2 linked regions of the Saccharopolyspora erythraea genome follow. Each later gene encodes a partner of the first gene's protein in a complex. Links are inferred from orthologs where the notes say so. Each region holds a gene or a part of one and is shown on either strand. Other genes may lie near its edges. The genes, in order: HUO13_RS29220 and smc.

Region 1 (3,287 bases):
GGCAGATCCTTCAGCGAGGACAGGCCGAGCCGTTCCAGGAACAGCTCGGTCGTGCAGTAGAGGATGCCGCCGGTCTCCGGGTCGTTTCCGGCCTCTTCGATAAGGCCGCGCCCCACAAGGGTACGGATGACGCCGTCGACGTTCACACCGCGTACCGCCGCGACCCGGGACCGCGTGACCGGTTGACGGTAGGCGATCACGGCGAGGGTCTCCAGCGCCGCCCTGGTCAGCTTGGCCCGCTGCCCGTCCAGCAGGTAGCGCTCGACGTAGGGCGCGTAGGTCTCGCGGGTGTAGAAGCGCCAGCCGTCGCCGACCCGGCGCAGGTCGATGCCGCGCCTGGCGTCGGCGTAGCCGTCCGACAGCCGCCGCAGGGCGTCCCGGATGCGGGCGACGGGCTGGTCGAGCGTGCTCGCCAGCAGTTCCTCCCCGGCGGGGACGTCGACCACGAGCAGGAGCGCCTCCAGGGCGGCGTCGAGCTCGTCGTCGGAACTGAGGTCCGGCGCGGCGTTCGTCTCGACCGCGTCCGTTCCGTCCTCGGCCCCTGCGTCCGCGGCACCACCATCATCCGCAGCGGTGTCGTCCCCTGTTTCGGCGTCAGGCGTCTCCGCAGCGAGCACTTCGGCGACCACCGCGGACGCCGCCCCGGGTTCCGGGCCCGACTCGGCAGAACCGTCCTCGACCGCCACGGAAGCCTTTGAGGACGCCTCGGCAGGTGCGTGCGTCGCGGCCAGCAAGTCCTCGACCGCGTCGGAAACCGCGCCGCCTTCGGCAGGCGCTGCCTCCGCGGACGCGGCTCCGCCGTCGCCGCGCTCCGCCGCTCCGCCCGGCTGCGCCGTCGGCGTCCCGGCTGCGTCGGCCGCCGCCTCCGGCGGCGCGGCCGCTCCGCCGTGCTCCGCCGACCCGTCGGCGGCCGACGGCTCCGCCTCGCCGCCGTCCGGCTCCGCCGGGACGGCCGCGTCCGAGGGCGACTCCGTCGCCGCGGGCCCCGGCTCCGCCGGGAAGGGCCCGGCCGGCCCTGCGGGCCCGGCCTCGGGCGCCGCGCCCTCGTGCTCGGCTCCGCCTCGCTCGCTCACCCGTACTCCTCTTCCTCCTGGCTGGCCCGCGCCGCCTCCGCGTCGGCCTGCGCCTTGGCCACGCTGCCGCCGACCCACCGCACCGACAGATCGCCGAGCGGGCTCTCCTGCTCGAACAGGATGACGGTCTCCCGGAACAGCTCCAGCAGGGCCAGGAAGCGGGCGACGATCTCGACGGTGTGGCCGCAGTCGGACACCAGCTCGGCAAAGGTCAGCGAGCCCTTCTCGGCCAGGCGGACCCGCAGCAGCGCGGCGTGTTCCCGGACCGAGACCTGGTGCTGGTGGATGTGGTCCAGCGAGACGGTCGGCGGTGGTTTCGGCCGGAACACCGCGGCGGCGACCTCGGCGAACCGCTCCGGCCCGACCCCGATCATGACCTCGGGGAGCAGCCCTTCGAACCTGGGATCCAGCGCCACCGAGCGCGGATACCGCCGCAGCGCCCCTGCTTCGAGCTCGCCGAACAGGGCGGCCACCTGCTTGTACGCGCGGTACTGCAGCAGCCGCGCGAACAGCAGGTCCCTGGCTTCCAGCAGCGCCAGGTCCTCCTCGTCCTCGACATCGGCAGCGGGAAGCAACCGCGCCGCCTTCAAGTCGAGCAGCGTCGCGGCGACCACCAGGAACTCGGTGGTCTCGTCGAGGTCCCAGTGCTCGCCCAGCGCCTTGGTGTAGGCGATGAACTCGTCGGTCACCTTGTGCAGCGCGACCTCGGTGACATCGAGCTGGTGCTGCGAGATCAGCTGGAGCAGCAGGTCGAAGGGACCCTCGAAGTTCTCGAGCCGCACGGTGAACCGGCTGCTGCCGCCACCTTGCTGCTCGGCCGGGTCGGATGCCTCGTCCGGGACAGCGGAAGCGGTCACGCGGAGTGCTCCCGACGCAGCCTTCGTACCAGGATCGAGTCGGAGCCGCGTTCGTCCAGATCAGCCAGCAGCACGGCTATGGCCTCGCGCACGATCCGGCCGCGGTCTACGGCGACGCCGTGCTCGGCGCGCAGCGCGAGCCGGGCCTGCTCCAGTCCGACCAGCTCCTCGGCAGAGACGTACACGGTGATCTTCGAGTCGTGCTTGCTGCGACCGGAGCCCACCCGTCCGGTATCGGTGACCGGCGGTTCCGCGGGCCGAACCGTCGTCCGGAACAGTTCGGCAGCACCGGGCAGCGCGGCGCGGCGGGTCACGCTGTCGCTCCCGTCACTCGGCGGCACGACCGTGGAGCAGTTCGTCCCGTGGTCATCGAGCCATCACCTCGCGGGCGATCACCTCGCGGGCGAGCGCCCGGTAGGCCCGCGCGCCGGCCGAGCGCGGTGCCCAGCGCGTGATCGGCTCGCCGGCGACCGTGGTCTCCGGGAAGCGGACGGTGCGGTTGATGACGCTGTCGAACACGATGTCCCCGAATGCTTCTACCACCCTGGCCATGACCTCGCGGGAGTGCAGGGTGCGTGGGTCGAACATCGTCGCAAGGATGCCGCTGATCTCCAACTTGGGGTTCAGCCGTTCCCGGACCTTCTCGATGGTGTCGATCAGCAGCGCGACCCCGCGGAGGCTGAAGAACTCGCACTCCAGCGGGATGATCACCCCGTCGGCGGCGGCCAGCGCGTTCACCGTGAGCAGGCCGAGCGAGGGCTGGCAGTCCACCAGCACGTAGTCGTAGTCGGCCAGCGCCGGGCCCAGCACCCTGCCCAGCGTCTGCTCCCGGCCCACCTCGGCGACCAGCTGCACCTCGGCGGCCGACAGGTCGATGTTGCTCGGCAGCAGGTCCATGCCCTCGACCGTGGTGCGCATCACCACGTCGTGGACGTCGACCGACCGCTCCATGATCACGTTGTAGATCGTCTGGTCGAGCTGGTGGGGGTGCACGCCGAGGCCGACCGAAAGCGCGCCCTGCGGGTCGAAGTCCACCAGCAGCACCCGGCGTCCGAACTCCGCCAGGGAGGCTCCCAGGTTGATCGTCGACGTGGTCTTTCCGACCCCACCCTTCTGGTTGCACATCGCCAGCACCGAGGCGGGACCGTGCCGGTCCAGCATCGGCGGCTCGGGAATGTGCCGGAGTGGCCGGCCGGTCGGGCCGACGCCCCGGGAGGCTTCCGGCGAGATGTCGATCTCGTCGTCGGTGGTGTCGGGCTTGTGCGGGGCGATGCTCAGGTCGACAGCGCCCCGGGACCGCCCGTCGGCGGAGGGTTGCGGTGTCGACATGGCGATCTGACTCCTTCTGTACCGGCGG
Region 2 (4,770 bases), 270 kb from region 1 along the record:
CGTTGGCAACGGATACCGTACTGATCGCCGCAACCCCGTCCCCGCCCGACCGCCGGGTGCGGGCGTTTCCGCAGGTCCGTACCACCCTGGCAGGTAGAGCGGCGGGCCGGTGCGGCATCATGGTCGGCCGTGACGGACGCACAGCAGGCACGGCTGACGGCATGGGTGCACGGCAGGGTGCAGGGCGTCGGGTTCCGCTGGTGGACCCGGGCCAGGGCGCTGGAGCTGGGACTCGCCGGCAGCGCGACCAACCTGCCGGGCAACCGGGTGGAAGTGGTCGCCGAAGGACCGCGCGAGTCGTGCGAACGGCTGCTGGAGGCTCTGCGCTCGCCGGACACCCCCGGCGACGTCGACCACGTCGCGGAGCAGTGGTCGGAGCCGAAAGGCGGCTTGACCGGATTCGTGGAGCGCTGAGAACACGAGCGGTTCTGCGGGGTCGAGAGCGCGTTCGCGGGTAGGCTCCTCCGGACGTGGTAGCGCCGAACGGGCGCCTGACATGCGGGAAGGTCGATCGAAGCCGTGCACCTGAAGAGCCTGACCCTCAAGGGTTTCAAGTCCTTCGCATCGGCCACCACGCTGCGCTTCGAACCCGGCATCACCTGCGTCGTCGGCCCGAACGGCTCCGGCAAGTCCAACGTGCTCGACGCGCTGCGCTGGGTGATGGGAGAGCAGGGGGCCAAGGACCTGCGCGGCGGCAAGATGGAGGACGTCATCTTCGCCGGTACCGCGGGCCGCGCCCCGCTGGGCCGCGCCGAGGTCACGCTGACCATCGACAACTCCGACGGCGCGCTGCCGATCGAGTACACCGAGGTCTCCATCACCCGCCGGATGTTCCGCGACGGCGCCAGCGAGTACGAGATCAACGGCAACTCGTGCCGGCTGATGGACGTGCAGGAACTGCTGTCGGACTCCGGTATCGGCCGCGAGATGCACGTCATCGTCGGTCAGGGCCAGCTCGCGAACATCCTGCAGGCAAAGCCCGACGAGCACCGCAGGCTGATCGAGGAGGCCGCGGGCGTCCTGAAGCACCGCAAGCGCAAGGAAAAGGCGCTGCGCAAGCTCGACGCGATGCAGGCCAACCTCACCCGCCTGACCGACCTGACCAGCGAGCTGCGCAGGCAGCTCAAACCGCTGGGCAAGCAGGCCGAGATCGCCCGAAAGGCGCAGACGGTGCAGGCCGACCTGCGCGACGCGCGGCTGCGTCTCATCGCCGACGACCTGGTCAACGCGCGCGCCGAACTGGCGCGCGACGAGGCCGACCAGGAGACCGCGAAGGCCAAGCGCGCCGAGGTCGAGCGCGCTCTGCAGTTCGCGCAGTCGGAGGAGAAGACGCTGGAGGAGAACCTCGCCGCGGACGCGCCGAGGCTCACCCGCGCCCAGGAGACCTGGTACCGGCTGTCGGCGCTGGAGGAGCGGCTGCACGGCACGCTGCGGCTGGCCGCCGAACGCCACCGCCACCTGACCGCGCAGACCGCCGAGCAGCGCACCGGCCGCGACCCGGAGCAGCTGGAGGCCGAGGCGGAGGAGGCCGCCGAGCAGGAGATCGAGCTGCGCGAGGAGATGGAGCGGGCCCGCGAGGTGCTGTCGGAGGTCGTGCGGCGCCGCTCGGAGCTGGAGTCCTCGCTCAAGGCCGCCGAGCAGGCGCACATGGCGGCGGTCCGGGCCATCGCCGACCGCAGGGAGGGCGCGGCGCGGCTGGCCGGTCAGGTCGAGTCGATGCGCAGCAAGGCCGGCGCCACCGCCGACGAGATAGAGCGGCTGTCCACCTCGCTGGCCGAGGCGGAGGAGCGCGCCGAGGTCGCCGAGCGCGCCGTTGCCGACGCGGAGGAGGAGAGCGACGGCTACGACTCCGACGACGCGGGTCTGGAGGACCGGCGCGCGACCGCCGCGGAGGCGCGCGACGCGGCGCGGGCGCGCGTCGAGGAGCTGGTGCGCGCCGAGCGCGCCACCGAGCGCGAGATCGCGTCGTGGAAGGCGCGCGTGGAGGCGCTGTCGATGGGGCTGCGCCGCAAGGACGGCGCGGGCGCGCTGCTTGCCGCGGGGGACCGGGTGCCGGGCCTGCTCGGCTCCGTCGCTGCGCTGCTGACCGTGGAGCCAGGTGCGGAGGCCGCGCTGGCGGCGGCGCTCGGCGCGGTGGCCGACGCGGTCGCGGTGAGCGGCGTCGGCGACGCGGTGGCCGCCCTGGAGCTGCTGCGCTCCGACGACGCGGGCCAGGCGGGCGTCCTGGTCGGAGGCTCCACTGTGGAGGGTGACCGGTCGGCGTGGCCTGCGCTGGACGGCTCCGCGCGCTGGGCGGTCGACCTGGTGCGGGCCCCTGACGGCCTGCAACCCGCGGTCACCGCTGTGCTCGACCGGATGGCCGTGGTCGACGACCTGGCCACCGCGCGCGAGCTGGTCGGCAGGCATCCCGAGGTCCGCGCGGTCACCAGCACCGGCGACGTGCTCGGCGGGCACTGGGCGACCGGCGGATCCGCCGACGGCCAGAGCGTCATCGAGGTGCAGGCCGCGGTCGACGAGGCGGAGAGCGAGCTGGCCGCCGCCGAGCGCAGGCTCGAACAGCACGCCGCCGCGCTGGAAGGCGCGCGAGCCGAGGAGGAGGCCCGGCGCGACGAGGTCCGGGCCATCAAGGACCAGATAAACGAGGCCAAGGTCCGCCGCGCGCGCAGCACCGAACGCCTCTCCAGCCTGCAGAAGGCCGCTCGCTCCGCCACCGGCGAGGTCGAGCGCGTGCGCGTCCAGCGCACCAACGTCGAGCGCTCCCGCGAGGACGCCCTGGTCAAGCTCGCCGACCTGGAGGAGCGGCTGGCCGCGGTCAAGTCCGAGCAGGAGGAGCAGGCCGAGCCCGACACCGGCGAGCGCGACCGGCTCAACGCCGAGCTGACCGCCGTCCGCCAGGAGGAGATGGACGCCCGGCTCGGGCAGCGCACCGCCGAGGAGCGGGCCCGCGCCGTGCAGGGCCGCGCCGACCAGCTCCGCCGCGCGGCGCGGCACGAGCGCGAGGCGCGGGCGCGCGCCGAAGCCGCGCGCCGGGCGCGGGAGCGCGGCGCGCGGGTGGCCAAGGCTGTCGTCGAGGGCAGCGAGACGGCGCTCGAGCGCATCGCCGCGTCGCTGCGGAGCGCGACGCAGGAGCGCGACACCGCGCAGGCGCAGCAGAGCGAGCACGAGCAGGCGCTCGGTGCGGTGCGGGCGCGGGTGCGGGAGCTCTCCGGAGAGCTGGAGAAACTCGTCGACGCGGTGCACCGCGACGAGGTGGTGCGGGCCGAGCAGCGGCTGCGCATCGAGCAGCTCGAGGTCAAGATCATCGAGGACTTCGGCATCGGTCTCGACGACTTGGTGGACGAGTACGGGCCGACCGTTCCGGTCCCGCCGAGCCCGGCCGAGATCGCCGAGTACGAGGCGGCCAAGGAGCGCGGCGAGCAGGTCAGTGAGCCGCCACCGGTGCCCTTCGACCGGTCCACCCAGGAGCGGCGGGCCAAGCGCGCCGAGAAGGACCTCTCGCTGCTGGGCAAGGTGAACCCGCTGGCGCTCGAGGAGTTCGCGGCGCTGGAGGAGCGCTACAAGTTCCTGTCCACCCAGCTGGAGGACCTCAAGGCGACCCGGCGCGACCTGCTCGACGTGGTCAAGGAGGTCGACGAGAAGATCCTGGAGGTCTTCAGCTCGGCGTTCCACGACGTGGCCGCGGAGTTCGAGAAGGTCTTCACCGTGCTGTTCCCCGGCGGTGCCGGGAAGCTGGTGCTCACCGAGCCCGACGACCTGCTCACCACCGGCGTCGAGGTCGAGGCCCGCCCGCCGGGCAAGAAGGTCAAGCGGCTGTCGCTGCTCTCCGGTGGCGAGAAGTCGCTGACGGCGGTGGCCATGCTGGTCTCGATCTTCCGCGCCCGGCCCTCGCCGTTCTACGTGCTCGACGAGGTCGAGGCGGCACTGGACGACACCAACCTGCGCAGGCTGATCACGCTGCTGGACCTGCTGCGCGAGACCTCGCAGCTGATCATCATCACCCACCAGAAGCCGACGATGGAGATCGCCGACGCCCTCTACGGCGTCACCATGCGCGGCGACGGCATCACCACCGTGATCTCGCAGCGGCTGCGGGCTGGCAAGGCGGGCAAGTCGTCGGCGCCTGCGGGCGGGGAGAGCGATGATGCCGCCGAAGCGGCTCCCGCGACGGCGGTGGAGTCGCCGTCGGCCGACGCCGAGGAATCCGACAGCGCTGCGGAGGAATCCGACGTCACCGCCGCGGAGTCCGATGGGACGGCCGACGTGGCTGCGGCGGAGTCCGACGGGCCTGCGGATGTCGCTGCGGTGGAATCCGATGGGACGGCCGCCGAATCCGACGCTGGTCCCGCGGAATCATCCGAGCCGGGCGAACTCGGCGCCGCTCCGGCCGATCCCCTGCGATGACGGTCAGAAGGGCTGGGTCGCGCCGTAGGTGATGACCCCGGCGACCAGCGCGGCCAGGAAAAGCACAGCCCAGTGCGGCAGGTTGCGCAGCGCGGTCGCCGCGCCCCGCTCCGGACGCCCCGCCACGTGCACGACGCCGGCGGGCAGGATGCGCTGCGGCGACGCGCGGTTCCAGACCACCGGGCGGGCCAGCTCCGACCGGCACAGCTCGCACTCGGCGACGTGGGTCCGCACGGTCAGCCACTCGACGCCGTCGAGCATTCCCGCGGAGTAGGCCGCCAGCCGCCCGCGGACGTCCTCGTGCTCTCCGGGGTCGCTGACCTCGGCCGGTTCGCCGGGTTGCCAGACCGAGCCGATCGCGCCGCGCTC

The links.
Region 2: the proteins of HUO13_RS29220 (region 1) and smc are in contact, whole or in part, in a crystal structure (PDB 3ZGX), measured with the Bacillus subtilis proteins. The link is inferred for Saccharopolyspora erythraea from one-to-one orthologs.

The regions. Positions count from the first base shown.
Region 1 is NZ_CP054839.1:6,543,688-6,546,974, forward strand. Bases 1-2,988 are described here. They hold HUO13_RS29220 (segregation and condensation protein A), read right to left. Parts: upstream 1,931-2,988; coding sequence 1,070-1,930; downstream 1-1,069. Other genes in these bases: scpB (SMC-Scp complex subunit ScpB), read right to left, coding at 1-686; HUO13_RS29225 (hypothetical protein), read right to left, coding at 1,927-2,244; HUO13_RS29230 (ParA family protein), read right to left, coding at 2,297-2,988. In the rest of the region: more of HUO13_RS29230, read right to left, coding at 2,989-3,259. UniProt on the Bacillus subtilis protein: Participates in chromosomal partition during cell division. May act via the formation of a condensin-like complex containing Smc and ScpB that pull DNA away from mid-cell into both cell halves.
Region 2 is NZ_CP054839.1:6,808,774-6,813,543, reverse strand. Bases 131-4,601 are described here. They hold smc (chromosome segregation protein SMC), read left to right. Parts: upstream 131-519; coding sequence 520-4,401; downstream 4,402-4,601. Other genes in these bases: HUO13_RS30425 (hypothetical protein), read right to left, coding at 4,405-4,601; HUO13_RS30435 (acylphosphatase), read left to right, coding at 131-414. Also shown: more of HUO13_RS30435, read left to right, coding at 130-130; more of HUO13_RS30425, read right to left, coding at 4,602-4,770. UniProt on the Bacillus subtilis protein: Required for chromosome condensation and partitioning.